Regions from separate parts of the Streptomyces colwelliae genome, predicted to be linked through region 1. Evidence: riboswitches for the same ligand, from Rfam matches in the RefSeq annotation. Region 1 holds a riboswitch; each other region holds the start of a gene.
The links. Region 1 has a riboswitch for cyclic di-AMP ahead of ACNFOC_RS41535 (M23 family metallopeptidase). Riboswitches for the same ligand answer to the same signal wherever they lie in the genome.
Positions count from the first base shown of each region.

Region 1 (4,981 bases):
CTCCAGTTCGGCCACGCCCAGCAGTGCGGGGAGCTGGTCGACCGTGCGGGCGGAGGCGATCGGGGCCGCGACGGTGGGCCGGGCGGCGAGCCAGGCCAGGGCCACCGTCGCCACGGGCGCCTCATGGGCCTGGGCGACCTCGTCCAAGGCGGTCAGCACCTTCTGGCCGCGCTCCGATTCGAGGTACTGCGCCGCGCGCCCCGCCCGCGCGCTCTCCACGCTCGTACCGGGGCGGTACTTGCCGGTGAGGAATCCGGCGGCCAGCGCGAAGTACGGCAGCGCCGACAGGCCGTTCCGCGCGGCGACCTCGCTCAGCTCGCCCTCGTAGGTGTCGCGCGAGACCAGGTTGTAGTGCGGCTGGATCGCGACATAGCGCGCCAGGCCCTCGCGGTCGGAGAAGTCGAGGGATGCCTTCAGGCGCTCCGGGGAGATGTTGGAGGCGGCGATCTGCCGGACCTTGCCCGCCTTCACCAGCTCGTCCAGGGCGCCGATGATCTCCTCGACCGGGACCTCGACCTTGTCCCAGTGCGTGTAGTAGAGGTCGATGTGGTCCGTGCCCAGACGGCGCAGGGACGCGTCCGCGGCGGCCTTGATGTTGGCGGCGCTCAGCCCCTGGAACTCGGGGTGCTGGCTGACCTTGGTGGCGATGACGACGTCGGAGCGGTTGCCGCGGGCCTTGAGCCACTTGCCGATGATGGTCTCGGACTCGCCGCCCTGGTTGCCCGGCACGAACGCCGAGTACGAGTCGGCGGTGTCGACGAAGTTGCCGCCCGCGGCGGTGTACGCGTCGAGGACGGCGAAGGAGGTCGCCTCGTCGGCGGTCCAGCCGAAGACGTTGCCGCCGAGGGAGAGCGGGAAGACCTCGAGATCGGACCGGCCCAGCTTGCGAAGAGAAGTCATGACTCTCTTCAACGGCCGGGCCGGAACCGGATATTCCAGACGCTCAGGGGTTGAGGCCCTTGCTGCGCAGCCAGGGCGCCGGGTCGCTCGCGGTGGCGGCGCCGTTGATGTGCACCTCCAGGTGGAGGTGCGGCCCGGTCACGTTGCCGGTCGCGCCGACGCGGCCGATGACCTCGCCGGTGGAGACCTTCTGGCCGACGCTGACGTTGATCGAGGACTGGTGGCAGAACCACAGCTCGGTGCCGTCGTCGAGGGTGAGGATCGTGCGGTAGCCGTACGACCCGGCCCAGCCCGCCTCGGTGACCGTGCCGCTGTGGATCGCCTTGATCAGCGTGCCGGTGGGAGCGGCGAAGTCGAGGCCGGTGTGGTACCCGGAGGACCACATCGAGCCGGCCTGGCCGAAGGTGCCGGTGATCGTGTACGAGCCGACCGGCAGCGTGTACTGCTTGGCCAGCTCGGCGAGCTTCGCGGCCTCGGCCTTCTTCTTGGCGGCGGCCTCCGCGGCCTCCTTCGCGTCGGCGGCCTTCTTGGCGGCGTCCTTCTCGGCCTTGGCGGCGGCGTCGTCGACCTGCTTGGCGACGGCGGCCTCGACGGCGGCCTTCGACTTGCCGTCGACCTGCACCTGCTGCGACTCGGCCTGCGCCATGATCCGGTTGCGCAGCAGCTCGCCCGCGTCCGAGGCGCCCTTGGCGGTCTCGGTGGTGGTCACGCCGACGCTGCTGAGCGCGGTCGCGGAACCCTTGGGGGTGCTGCTGGAGGAGTCGTCCAGCAGGTGGCCCACGGAGGGCAGGTCGGGCATGGAGATGGAGACCGGCGGCTTGCCGGTGTTGGCGCTGGCCATACCGCCCGCGCTGACGGCGGCTATGACACCGACGCCCAGGACGGTGGAGCTGCGGGCGAATCCCCCGCCACCACGCTGCTTGGCGACACGGTGCTTGCCGCGGTTGGGAGGTACGGACTCCGCGCTGGGATTCCACTCCTCCCAGGGGCCCTCGTCGGGGCGGTAACCGCCGTAGACGACAGGGGCTTCTGGGGCAGCCTGGTTGGACGCCACGTGGGCGTGCTCCTTTCCTTCCTTCTCGCCTACCGGGTTAGCTGACGGGTTCGGAGCAGGAAGGTCTCCTACGCGCGTAAACCGGCCGTGTTGCCACGGCGGTCGACGAGCGATTCACCCCAAGTGGTGGTTCCCCGGTTCCCTTGCGGGATTCGGCGCGTGCGCACGGAGCCATCTCTTGTGACGGCTGGGACGACCGCGCTGCGTTATCGAACGTTAATAGACACGGGCGCCCGTTTCCAAGCTGTTCGGCTTGATCATTAACCTTTCCTTGCTGGACGAACGGCCCACCACCGGCGAAAAACGGGCGAGTTGGCCAAGTCTCAGAATTCCCACAGGTATTGACGGGATGTCAGTTGTTATGCGGAGGGCGCTCACCCGATCACCCCCGGTGACAGCTGCCGCGGATGTCCGTCTATGGATGTCTTACGGCGATCATCGCCATGTCGTCCGTCATGCCACCCCCCGAGTACCGGCGCACCTCCTTGGCGAGGATGCCGAGCAACGCCTCGGGACTCCGGAAGGTCCGGCCGGCCAGCCGCTCCTCGGGGTCGTAGAAGACACCGCGGGAGTCGCGCGCCTCGGACAGCCCGTCGGTGTGGACGAGGAGAGTGGCCCCGCCCGGGAACGCGAACTCCTCGGCGCGGTCGGGCCAGACCCCCAACTCGCCCATTCCCAGGGGCAGTGCGGGCTCCTGGACCTGCAACGTGCGCACGGCGCCGTCCTCGTGCAGGAGCAGCGGCGGCGGATGCCCCCGGTCGACGATCCGTACGACGCCGTCGCCATGCGGGAGTTCGGCGAGGACGGCCGTGGTGAACCCCTCGAACGCGTCGAGCCCATCGCGCCGGGTGCCCTCGCGCGCCAGCGCCCGCTCCAGCCGCTGGGCGACCGCCTCCAGGGTCGCCTCCTGCTCGGCGGCCTCCCGGAACGCCCCGATGACCACGGCGACGGCGGCGACCGCGCCCATGCCCTTGCCGCGCACGTCGCCGACGACCAGCCGTACGCCGTGCGGGGTGTCCTGCACCGCGTACAGGTCGCCGCCGATGAACGCGCCCTCCTGCGCCGCCTCGTACCGTGCCGCGATCTCGAACCCGCCGATCCGCTCGGCCGGTTCGGGCAGTACGGCGCGCTGGGCGGCCTCGGCGATCTCGCGCGCGGAGGCGAGCTGTTCGCTGCTGCGGCGGACCAGGGCGTTGATGAGGACGGCGAGGACCGCGACCGTCGCGACGGTGGCCGTCTCGGTGATCGCGTCGGTGTGGAGGACGATGCCGAGCTTGATGTGGATCGCGAGGACGACGGCGACGCAGACCAGGCCGGTGAGCACGGTGCCGCGCCGCGAGTAGAGCGGGGCGGCGACCAGCGGGGCGGCGGTGAAGAACGGGGCCGCGGTGAAGTCCCGCGGGGTGAGGTAGTCGTAGAACGCCCCGGCGATCAGCAGCAGCGCCGGCAGTTGGTGGGCGAAGGTGCGGGCGCAGGAGATCCGGCGTCCCTCGACGGGGCCGAGGCCCGGGTCGGGCACGGGATCGCCGGGCAGGCGCCCGCCGGCTCGCACATACGGACCCTCCTCCTCCACGGATCCAGTTTTTCCTGGTGGGGGGAGGGCGGCGAGCGGTATGGGCCGATCGGGGGGATCAAAAAAGGGGGGAAACACCAAGGGCCGGAATCCATTTCTGGATTCCGGCCCTTGGCCTTAGTAGCGGGGACAGGATTTGAACCTGCGACCTCTGGGTTATGAGCCCAGCGAGCTACCGAGCTGCTCCACCCCGCGCCGTTGTGATTGCAACTATACGCCATCCGCGGGGTCCGAAGTCACACAGGTTTCAGTCCGCCGTCAGTCGGCGGTGTTCCCGGCGTGCGTGAGGGTCTCCCAGGAGACGAAGAGGTCGTCGCTGCCGGCCGGCCGGGTGGACTCGGCGAGCTTGTGCGCGGCGGGCACCTTCACGCCGAGCCGGCCCTCCAGGTGGTTGACGGCGACCTCCAGGTCGGGCCCCATGTTCCGGTCGACCTTGCCGCCGCACAGCCAGGCGGGCGCGGGCTCGCCGAGCTGGTAGCGGGCGTGGAACTCGAGGGCGGCCTTGAGCCGGTCCTTGACCCCGTCGTACAGGTCGACGCCCTGGTGCCAGGCGGTCTCGGCGATGTGGGCGGTCGCCGCCAGCGAGTACCCGACGTGCTTGAAGTTGCGGCAGGTCTCCTGGGCGACGCCGTCCCTGAACGTCGTCTGCTTGAACCAGTACGTCGTCAGCTTCTGCGGGGTGGTGAGCTTCGAGCCCGCCGGGGTGAGCGGCACCTTGCCGTCCTTGGCGAGGTAGAAGTAGGCGGGCACGCGGTCACGGAAGCGTTCGACGGCCGCGTCGAAGGCCTTGTGGTCGTCGAGGAAGACGGCGATGCCGATCGCCGCGTCCGTCATCGCGAGATCCCAGTTGCCGTTGTAGTCCGGCAGGTTCTTCGTGACTTCCGGCTCGTAGGCGGTACGCAGCATCGTCCCGAACCGCTTCACCCGGTCCGCCGGCCATCCGGCGCCGGGCGCGTACCGCACGATCTCGGCCGCCCGCACCCACGTCGAACCGGCCCACGCGGTCTGGAGCCCGGCGTCGTCGGAGGTGTGCTCCTTCATCTTCGCCGACCAGTCGTCCATGATCTCCCGCGCCTTCAGCGCGTGATGCTGCTTCCCGGTGATGCTGAACAGCAGGGCCTGCGTGTACGCCGCGATCGCGTCCTCGCGCTCCTCGACACAGCCGTGCGCGGCCTTGCCGTTCCAGGGGCAGTCGACGTCGGCGTACGGCTTCGCCGTGTACTTGTACGACCCGTACTTGCTGTCCCGCATCCCGAAGTACGCCTTCAGCCAGGGCTGCTTGCCGGCGGCGACGTTCTTGCGTACGGCGTCCAACTGCCCCTTGCTGACCAGGACTCCGGGGTGGGTGAACGCGGCGTCCGCGGGGAGTGCCCGTGCCATGGTCCGCGTGCCGGTGTCCGCCGATCCGCACGAGGCGAGTAGTCCTACGGCTACGGACGCGCCCAGCACCGCGA
Region 1 covers NZ_JBLTJC010000323.1:6,863-11,843, forward strand. Annotated here, with positions in the region: gene ACNFOC_RS41530 (aldo/keto reductase) at 1-900, opposite strand, end outside; gene ACNFOC_RS41535 (M23 family metallopeptidase) at 944-1,954, opposite strand; cyclic di-AMP (ydaO/yuaA leader) riboswitch at 1,966-2,122, opposite strand; gene ACNFOC_RS41540 (PP2C family protein-serine/threonine phosphatase) at 2,370-3,527, opposite strand; tRNA gene ACNFOC_RS41545 (tRNA-Met) at 3,649-3,722, opposite strand; gene ACNFOC_RS41550 (alginate lyase family protein) at 3,786-4,981, opposite strand, start outside.

Region 2 (4,981 bases), on a different contig from region 1:
GGTCATCATGGGCTGCTTCCTCGCGATCCTGCCGCTGATCGCGCTGTTCCTGGTGATCCAGCGCTTCTGGTCCCTGGATCTGCTGAGCGGATCGGTAAAGGCGTGAGGCGCAAGCACTGAGCGAACCCGAAGCCCTACCTCCCCCCACCGCACCCGAACGGGCAGAACGAGGAACATGACCACCAGTCCGAACGGACGCCGCAAACCACCCACCATCCACGACGTGGCCCGGGAGGCAGGGGTCTCCCGGGGGACCGTCTCCCGGTTCCTCAACGGCGGCCACTACGTCTCACCCGCCGCCCGCACCGCGGTGGAGACGGCGATCAGGAAGACGGGCTACGTCGTCAACCGGCACGCCCGCTCCCTGAGCACCGGACGGTCGGACTCGGTGGCGTTCCTCCTCACCGAGCCTCAGGAGAAGTTCTTCGAGGACCCCAACTTCAATGTCCTGCTGCGGGGTTGCACCGAACACCTGGCCCGGCACGACATCCCGCTGCTCCTGATGCTGGCCTCGTCGAAGGACGAACGCCGCCGCCTCACCCGGTACATCACCTCGGGCCACGTGGACGGCGTACTCCTCGTCTCCAACCACAGCGGCGACCCGGTCGCGGCCGAACTCCGGGACGCGGGAATCCCGTTGGTGGCCTGCGGCAAACCGCTCGGCAAAGCCTCCAAGTACAGCTACGTCGCCGCCGCCGACCGCGACGGCGCCCAGGAGATGGTCCGCCACCTCATCGCCGCCGGCCGCCGCCGCATCGCCATGGTCACCGGCCCGCTCGACGCCCCCGGCGGCCCCGACCGCCTGGCGGGTTACCGAGACGTCTTGACGGAGGCAGGCCTCCCGCACGACCCCACCCTGGTGGTCGAGGGCGACTACCGCCGCACGGGCGGCGAGGAAGCGGCCCGCAGACTCCTGGCCCAGGCCCCGGACATAGACGCGGTCTTCGTAGCCTCCGACCTGATGGCCCTCGGCGTCGTCAACACCCTCCAACAATCCGGCCGTTCGGTCCCGGATGACATCGCTGTCGGAGGCTTCGACGACTCGGCGGCGGCCACCTCCATCACCCCGGCCCTCACGACCATGCGCCAGCCCTACGACCGCATCAGCGCCGAGATGGTGAGGATGCTGCTGGCCCAGATCGCCGGCGAGGACACGGCGGGCGTGATTCTGCCTACGGAACTGGTGGTACGGGAGTCGGCATAACGGCCGTAACTGTCAAACCAACCGGAACACGGGTCAACGCATGTGAAGGCAGGAGCCGTCCGGTTCGTGTCGAGTCGGTGGGGCGTTCCATCCGTATTCTCTGATCATGGCCGCACCCCTCGCATATGCACTGATCGCCACCGACCTGGACGGGACGCTGCTGCGCGGCGACGACACACTCTCCGACCGGTCCCTCGCCGCACTGCGGCGGGTGGCGGCGGCGGGTGCCCGGCACCTCGTCGTCACCGGCAGGCCCGCCCCGAGGGTGCGACCGCTCCTCGACGACCTCGGCAGCAGGGGGCTCGCGGTGTGCGGACAGGGCGCGCAGTTGTACGACGCCGGCGCGGACCGTCTGCTCTGGTCGGTCACCCTGGACCGGGAGTTGGCGGAGACCGCGCTCGGCAAGATCGAGGCGGAGGTGGGCCAGGTGTACGCGGCGGTAGACCAGGACGGCGTGGACGGCCTCACCCTGATCGAGCCCGGCTACTTGATGCCGCACCCCACGCTCCCCGCGGTACGGGTAGGCAAGCGGGACGACCTCTGGTGCGAACCCATCAGCAAGGTGCTGCTCCGTCACCCCGCCCTGGAGGACGACGAGTTGGCGTCCACGGCCCGCTCGGTGGTCGGTTCCCTGGCCTCGGTCACCATGTCGGGCCCCGGCACCGTCGAACTCCAGCCACTCGGCATCACCAAGGCAACGGGACTGGCCCTCGCCGCCCGCCACTTGGGCCTGTCCCCGTCCGACACCATCGCCTTCGGCGACATGCCGAACGACATCCCGATGTTCGACTGGGCGGCCCACGGAGTGGCGATGGCCAACGCCCACCCCGAACTCAAGGCGGTAGCCGACGAGGTGACGTCCTCGAACGAGGACGACGGAATCGCCCTGGTACTTGAGAGATTGTTCAGCTAGAACGCCCTGCTTTTAGGGGCGCGGGGAACTGCGCGACCAGCCACGACGGCGCGGCAGTCAAACAAACAACCCGTCGTGGCTGATCCAACGATTTCTAGTAAGCCCCGTACACGTTGTCGATGGAGCCATACACCGCGGCGGCGTAGTTACAAGCAGCGGTGATGTTCGCAACCGGGTCATACGGGTCAAACGAAGTCCCGGCAACGTGATACGCGTTGAACGTCGGGTCGATCACCTGAAGCAACCCCTTCGACGGCGTACCCGCCGCCGCGTTGGAGTCCCAGTTGTTGATCGCGTACTGGTTCCCGGAAGACTCACGGATCACGTTCCGGTAGATCCCGTTGTACGTACCCGGAATCCCCTTCTGCGCCATGATCGCGAGCGACTCCCGAATCCACCCGTCAAGGGTGTTGGGGTACCCGGCAAGCGTGGTCGAGGCGGCGGTGGTCGACGTGGTGGCCGCGGACGCGGTGGTCGCACCGACGACAGGCAGCGCGAGGATCGCGACACCGGTACCGGTGAGAACGGCACGGCGGACGAGGCGGGCGCGGCGGGACTGAGCGGATGCAGGCATGACGAGGTTCCTCTCCGTCGCCTGCGAGGTGAGCTGTCGGGTTCGGGCTGGGAGGTGCCCGGCCACGCCCTGACGGACGTGACTTAACCCCAAGCCGTTCCGGTCATGACGACCGGCCCGGCGGCTTACCTGGTTCCCCCGCTCCTGCCGTGCGAGAAGTTCGTGACTGGGATGCCGGGCGGCGGCAGGATTCGGCGTTCCGCTCGACAGGCCGGGAAACTATGCGAGAGCACATGTCCGGAACAAGTGGCGGAATCACACCTAACCCCTATTGACCTTGGTCTGAGGCGTATGAGGCACTTGATCCTTTGCGTGAGCCAAGGGTCAACTGTCAAATGCCGTAAGGGAAAACGCGGGCAGACCAGGACACAGGGCACGCACAGAAACGCGTGACCCAACTCACGGGAGGATTAAGAACGGCAAATCGGGCATTCATCCTCAACTGGCAGTTCTCGGAATCCTTTTCTCCCATGTGCGGTGGAAGATCACTTCTTCGCCCTCGGTGCAGATGACCTCGTTCGAGGTAATAAATTCCGTTTCGTCGCAAGTAATCTCCGACCGCGTCCGCACGGTCGTGTCCCACCCCAGCTCCGGCCGGTGCAGCCGGATCGACCAGTCCGAGCGGGTGCGGGCCGACAGCGGATCCGACTCGTCGATCGTGTACGTCTCCAACGCGTCCTCGGTGAACTCGAGCCCGTCCGGGTACACGCGCGTGCCGCCGTACCGGGGGTCCACCTCCAGCCGCCACTCGCCCTTCGCGACATCCCGTACGACCAGCCGCTCGGGGCGCGGTTCGTCCAGCGTGGCCGGGTAGTTGACCCCGAGGGGCTCGGCCTCCTCGGGTTCGTCGAACCGGATGTCCTCCGTCAACTCCTGTTCCCGCACCGGGAGTTCGAGCGCGCTCCCCTCCGGGTCCAGCGTGAACCCCGCCGCCGATTCCGGCTGCGGCCAGATCCACGGCCAGTACGCCGACGACACCGCGAGCCGGATGCGGTGCCCGGGCGGGAACGCGTGCCCGATGCCGTTCAGCTCGAAGGTCACGTCCTCGGTGGTGCCCGGCGTCCACGGCACCGCCCGGTCCCGCCCATGCCGCGCCGACAGGTTCAGCACACCCCGGGTGACCAGGGTCGAGGCGCCGTCGGGGGCCACGTCGCACAGCCGGGCGATCACCTGCCCGCGCGGCACCTCACAGGTCAGCCGCAGCCGCACCCTCGGCCGCCCCAGCACCCACGTCTCGGCCGGCACCTCGAACTCGAAGCACGCGGAGCGCGCGTCCTCGTCCCGCTGGTCCGGCGGCAGGTCGGCGTCGTTCCCGAAGGGGAAGAAACGGCCCGCGTCCACGCCCGTGTGCATGGGGGAGCGGACGATCACGGGGGCACCCCGGAGGCCGTACGTCGTCGTCTTCACGTGCGGCGAGGGCCACGCGGGCTCGCCGACCCAACGGCCCGGCAGGGTGTCGTAGACCGTGGCCGGAGGGTGCGAGTCGCTGACGTAGGCGCGGAGGAGGGGGTCCGTCATCACTCCTGTGTCGATGCCCTTGAGGTGCTGATCCCACCAGCGGAGGGTCTCCTGGAGGAAGCCGATCGCGGGGCCCGGCGGCAGGCCGCGGTCCGGGTACTGGTGCGACCACGGGCCGATCAGGCCGCGTACGCGGTCCGGCGGGAGGTGTTCGACGAGCCGTAGGACCGTGTCGCGGTACGGGTCGTGCCAGCCGCCCACCGCGAGGACGGCCGCGTCGATCGCGCCGTAGTCCTCGCAGACGCTGCCGTGCTTCCAGTAGTCGTCGCGGATCTGGTGGGCGAGCCAGGTGTGGATGAACGGGTCGATCTGTTCGAGGCGCTTGAGCCACGTGTCGCGCCAGACGAGGCCCGCGTACTCGGGGTCCGGCGGGCGGGCGACGAAGGCGAGCATGGTGGCCGCCCAGGCGTGCAGGTCGACCGCGAGGGCGGAACCTCCCATGTAGTGCACGTCGTTGTCGTAGCGGTCGTCCGTCGAGCAGACCGTGACGATCGCCTTGAGCGGCTCGGGCGCGAGGGCCGCGATCTGGAGGGAGTTGAAGCCGCCCCAGGAGATGCCGAACATGCCGACCTTGCCCGTGCACCAGGGCTGCGCGGCAAGCCAGTTGACCACTTCTACGCCGTCGGCGAGTTCCTGCGCGTCGTACTCGTCGCCGGGGGCACCCTCACTGTTGCCGTGCCCGCGCACATCGACCCGGACGGAGGCGTAGCCGTGGCCCGCGTACCAGGGGTGGCGCTGGGCGTCGCGGGGCGCCGTCCAGTCGGTCAGGCGG
Region 2 covers NZ_JBLTJC010000188.1:9,111-14,091, forward strand. Annotated here, with positions in the region: gene ACNFOC_RS31890 (carbohydrate ABC transporter permease) at 1-106, shown strand, start outside; gene ACNFOC_RS31895 (LacI family DNA-binding transcriptional regulator) at 176-1,204, shown strand; gene ACNFOC_RS31900 (HAD family hydrolase) at 1,311-2,117, shown strand; gene ACNFOC_RS31905 (transglycosylase SLT domain-containing protein) at 2,212-2,691, opposite strand; cyclic di-AMP (ydaO/yuaA leader) riboswitch at 2,695-2,866, opposite strand; gene ACNFOC_RS31910 (CocE/NonD family hydrolase) at 3,130-4,981, opposite strand, start outside.
Region 2: another riboswitch for cyclic di-AMP. It lies ahead of ACNFOC_RS31905 (transglycosylase SLT domain-containing protein); the one in region 1 lies ahead of ACNFOC_RS41535 (M23 family metallopeptidase).

Region 3 (4,981 bases), on a different contig from region 1:
CCTCGGCGGCGGCGAGTCCTCGCTCCTCTACAACCGCCTTGTACGGCGCGACCGTACGGCCGTTGCGGCGGGCTTCGGCCTGCTGCGGCTGGCCGGAGCGCCCTCCTTGGGGTGGCTGGACGTCAAGACGTCCGGGGACGTCGAGGTGCCCGTCATCGAGGCCGCCATCGACGAGGAGCTCGCCCGGTTCGCCGAGGAGGGCCCCACGGCCGAGGAAATGGAGCGCGCCCAGGCCCAGTTGGAGCGCGAGTGGCTGGACCGTCTCGGCACGGTCGCGGGCCGCGCGGACGAACTGTGCCGGTACGCCGTCCTGTTCGGCGACCCGCAGCTCGCCCTGACCGCCGTACAGCGCGTCCTGGACGTGACGGCGGAGGAGGTGCAGGTGGTCGCCAAGGCCCGACTGCGCCCCGACAACCGCGCGGTGCTCGTGTACGAGCCCATCGCGGACGAGGATGACGAAGCAGAAGCCGGCGACGAGAACGAGGAGGCGGCCAAGTGACCGAGCTCGCCACGATGGAATTCCACCCGCAGCCCCAGGCCGGCGAGGCCAGGCCGTGGGCCTTCCCGGCCCCGGAGCGCGGGACGCTCGGCAACGGCCTGACCGTGCTGCGCTGCCACCGCCCCGGCCAGCAGGTCGTCGCCGTCGAGGTGCTCCTGGACGCGCCCCTGGAGGCCGAACCGGCCGGCCTGGACGGTGTCGCCACGATCACCGCGCGGGCCTTCTCCGAGGGCACCGACAAGCACTCCGCCGAAGAGTTCGCCGCCGAGCTGGAGCGCTCCGGCGCCACCCTCGACGCACACGCCGACCACCCCGGGCTGCGCCTGAGCCTGGAGGTCCCGGCCTCGCGTCTGGCCAAGGGGCTCGGTCTGCTGTCGGACGCGCTGCGGGCGCCCGCCTTCGCGGACAGCGAGGTCGAGCGGCTGGTCCGCAACCGCCTCGACGAGATCCCGCACGAGACGGCCAACCCGTCCCGCCGCGCGGCCAAGGAGCTCTCCAAGGAGCTGTTCCCGGCGACCTCGCGCATGTCGCGCCCGCGCCAGGGCACCGAGGAGACCGTCCAGAAGATCGACTCCGGGGCCGTACGCGCCTTCTACGACCGGCACGTCCGCCCCGCGACGGCCACCGTCGTGGTCGTCGGCGACCTCACCGGCATCGACCTGGACGCGCTGCTCGCCGACACCCTGGGCTCGTGGACGGGCTCCACCGCCCAGCCGCGTCCCGTGCCGCCGGTGACCGCCGACGACACCGGGCGGGTCGTGATCGTGCACCGTCCCGGCGCCGTCCAGACGCAGCTGCTCATCGGCCGCGTCGGCGCCGACCGGCACGACCGCGTGTGGCCCGCGCAGGTGCTCGGCACGTACTGCCTCGGCGGCACCCTCACCTCCCGCCTGGACCGCGTCCTGCGCGAGGAGAAGGGCTACACCTACGGTGTGCGGGCGTTCGGCCAGGTGCTGCGTTCGGCACCCGACGGCACGGGCGCCTCGATGCTCGCCATCAGCGGCTCCGTGGACACCCCGAACACCGGTCCCGCGCTGGACGACCTGTGGACCGTGCTGCGCAAGCTCGCCGAGGGCGGACTCACCGACCCCGAGCGGGACATCGCCGTACAGAACCTCGTCGGGGTGGCGCCGCTCAAGTACGAGACCGCCGCGGCCGTCGCCAGCACGCTGGCCGACCAGGTCGAGCAGTACCTGCCCGACGACTACCAGGCGACGCTGTACCAGCAGCTCGCCGCGACCGGCACCGTGGAGGCCACCGCGGCGGTCGTGAACGCCTTCCCGGTGGACCGTCTGGTGACGATCCTGGTCGGCGACGCGGAGCAGATCAAGGAGCCCGTCGAGGCTCTCGGCATCGGCGAAGTGACCGTCGTCCCGGCCGAGTAGACGACAAGTAGAGAGCCGATCGGCGGCACGCGCGTGTGGGGGCCCTGGTGACTGAAGAGTCATCAGGGCCCCCTAATGTCCGAATTGGGGGAGAGGTTGCCTGTCTGCCCTGTGGCATGTGCAACAAAAACCGTGATCCGTTTGGGGATTGAAAGTTGCCCCCCTTAGCGTCGGTCCGGCTGTCCGTCAGGCACCGCGCCGCACTCGTGGCACCGGACAGTCATCGCCGAGTCCCCGTACGGCGCGAGCCAGGGGAGCCGGGGACCCACAAGTGTCCCTGGGGTGAATCGGACGCCCGCGCCCAGCGAGGGGGTCCGTAGGAGACCTTCCTGCTCCGAACCCGTCAGCTAACCCGGTAGGCGAGAAGGAAGGAAAGGACCAGCCACTCCATGGCGTTCACCCGCGCCACCGGGAAGCACCGTCGCCCGAGCCGGACCCATCGCACCACCGTTCGTGTCGCGAGTGTCGCGGCCCTCACCACCACCGGCGTCGTCGGTACCCTCGCGAGCGCCCCCGCGTTCGCCGCGGAGCCCGCCCCCGAACAGACCGGTCTCACCCCCGTCGTCGCCATGGGCGACTCCGTGGCCGAGAAGATCGACGCCCAGGCCGTCGCCCAGCAGCAGGCCGCCGCTGAAACGCTGGCCAGGGAGACCGCCCGGGCCAAGGCCGCCGCGCAGGCCAAGGCGGAGCGCGAGGCCGAGGTACGCGCCGCCCGCGCGGCCGAGCGCAAGAGGCTCAACACCTTCGTCGCACCGGTCACCGGCTCGTACGTCTCCACCGGCTACAAGACCGGCGGCTCCCTGTGGTCCTCCGGTGCCCACACCGGCATCGACTTCCACGCCTCGACCGGCACCTCCGTGCACGCGGTCGGCTCCGGCACCGTCGTCGAGGCCGGCTGGGGAGGCTCGTACGGCAACCAGGTCGTGATCAAGATGGCCGACGGCATGTACACCATGTACGGCCACCTGTCGTCCATCGGTGTCTCCGTCGGCCAGACGGTCACCCCGGGCGAGCAGATAGGCCTCTCCGGGGCGACAGGCAACGTCACCGGACCGCACCTCCACTTCGAGGCCCGCACGACCGCCGAGTACGGCTCCGACGTCGACCCCGTCGCCTACCTCCGCAAGCACGGCGTGAACGTCTGACGACACGGCGCCGCACTTCCCGAAGCCCTGGCTCGCCGGCCGGGGCTTTCGGCGTTTCCGGAGCCCTCCTGTCCAAAAAATATCCATGGATTCCGGCCCGCCATCGGAAATTCCCGCTCATTGCAATAGAGTCACGGAACACACGTCAATCGTCGACGTTTCACGGGGATTAAGGCGGAGGTCGGACATGCGTATTCCGGCGCACTCGGTATGCACGGCGATCCGGGACGACATCGTCGCCGGTGTCTACGAGCGCGGCAGCCGTCTCACGGAGGAACTCCTCGCGCGCCGGTACGGGGTCTCGCGCGTCCCCGTCCGGGAGGCCTTGCGCACGCTGGAGGCCGAGGGGTTCGTGGTGACCCGGCGGCACGCGGGCGCGTGCGTCGCGGAACCGACCGAGCAGGAGGCCGCCGACCTGCTGGAGATGCGGATGCTGCTGGAGCCGCTCGGCGCCTCGCGGGCCGCCCAGCGGCGCACCGAGGCCCACCTCAAGGTGCTGCGCGGCCTCGTCAGGCTGGGCCAGGAGCGCGCCAGGAGGGGCAACAGCGAGGATCTGCGCTCCCTGGGCAGCTGGTTCCACGAGACGCTGGCACAGGCCTCCGGGAGCCCCGCGCTGACCTCGATGCTGACCCAGCTGCGGCACAAGATCGCCTGGATGTACGCGGTGGACGCACCGGCCAACCCCGTGGAGTCCTGGGCCGAGCACGGGGCCATCGTGGACGCGGTGGCGCGCGGCGACGGCGAGCGCGCGCGGGCGATCACCGCCCTGCACACCGAGCGCGCGGGCACCGCGCACCGGCTGCGCTTTCCCGGCGGCGCGAACGGCACGGAGCGTGTGAGGACTTCGCAACCTCCCGTAAACATGTCGGGTCTGCGGCATTAACACGGGCGCCGTATACAAAGAGAGGTAATTCGCGGGGGATTATTTATGCTGCCCGTAAGTGGAAATTACGAAGGGCTCGCCCGGTAATTCGGACGAGCCCTTCGAGGTTGCGGTGGATCGTTTTTGGGCGAAAAGCACCGCGACCGTCAATTGCGGGGTTGTCAGACGGTCTCGGGGAGTTCTTCAAGGCCCTCCGCGACCAGCTTCGCCAGGCGGTCGAGGGCCGCGTCGGCGCCCTCGGCCTCGGAGGCGAGGACGATCTCCTCGCCGCCCTGGGCGCCCAGGCCCAGGACCGCGAGCATGGAGGCCGCGTTGACGGGGTTGCCGTCGGCCTTGGCGATCGTCACGGGGATACCCGAGGCCGTGGTGGCCCGGACGAAGATGGAGGCGGGGCGGGCGTGAAGGCCCTCCGCCCAGCCGACGTTGACGCGGCGCTCAGCCATGTGATGCTGCCCTTCAGAGTCTCAGGGTTGTCTAGACCAGTTTCCCACACGTGAAGCGAGCCCGGACCGGTCCCGTGGACCGTCCGGAGCGAGTCGTCGGACCGCGGCCTCGGCCCGACTTCCCCTTGCTGTTTTCTCCCACAGACTGCCTCGCGCCGTTGTCAGACGCGAGCCGTACGCTGGGGCCCATGCAGACCTCGTCGGACCGGCACGAGTACCCCGCCCACTGGGAAGCCGACGTGGTGCTGCGCGACGGGGGTACCGCGCGCGTCAGGCCCATCACCGTCGACGACGCCGAGCGCCTGGTCAGCTTCTACGAGCAGGTCTCCGACGAGTCGAAGTACTACCGCTTCTTCGCGCCGTATCCTCGCCTGTCCGCCAAGGATGTCCACCGCTTCACGCACCACGACTTTGTGGACCGGGTGGGACTCGCGGCCACCGTCGGCGGCGAGTTCATCGCCACCGTACGCTATGACCGCATTAGTGCCGACGGGCGTGTCGCCTCCGCCCCCGCCGACGAGGCCGAGGTCGCCTTCCTCGTGCAGGACGCGCACCAGGGGAGGGGCGTCGCCTCCGCCCTCCTGGAGCACATCGCGGCCGTCGCCCGCGAGCGCGGCATCCGCCGC
Region 3 covers NZ_JBLTJC010000141.1:4,809-9,789, forward strand. Annotated here, with positions in the region: gene ACNFOC_RS27005 (M16 family metallopeptidase) at 1-499, shown strand, start outside; gene ACNFOC_RS27010 (M16 family metallopeptidase) at 496-1,884, shown strand; cyclic di-AMP (ydaO/yuaA leader) riboswitch at 2,099-2,260, shown strand; gene ACNFOC_RS27015 (M23 family metallopeptidase) at 2,274-3,029, shown strand; gene ACNFOC_RS27020 (GntR family transcriptional regulator) at 3,217-3,912, shown strand; gene ACNFOC_RS27025 (HPr family phosphocarrier protein) at 4,074-4,355, opposite strand; gene ACNFOC_RS27030 (bifunctional acetate--CoA ligase family protein/GNAT family N-acetyltransferase) at 4,544-4,981, shown strand, end outside.
Region 3: another riboswitch for cyclic di-AMP. It lies ahead of ACNFOC_RS27015 (M23 family metallopeptidase); the one in region 1 lies ahead of ACNFOC_RS41535 (M23 family metallopeptidase).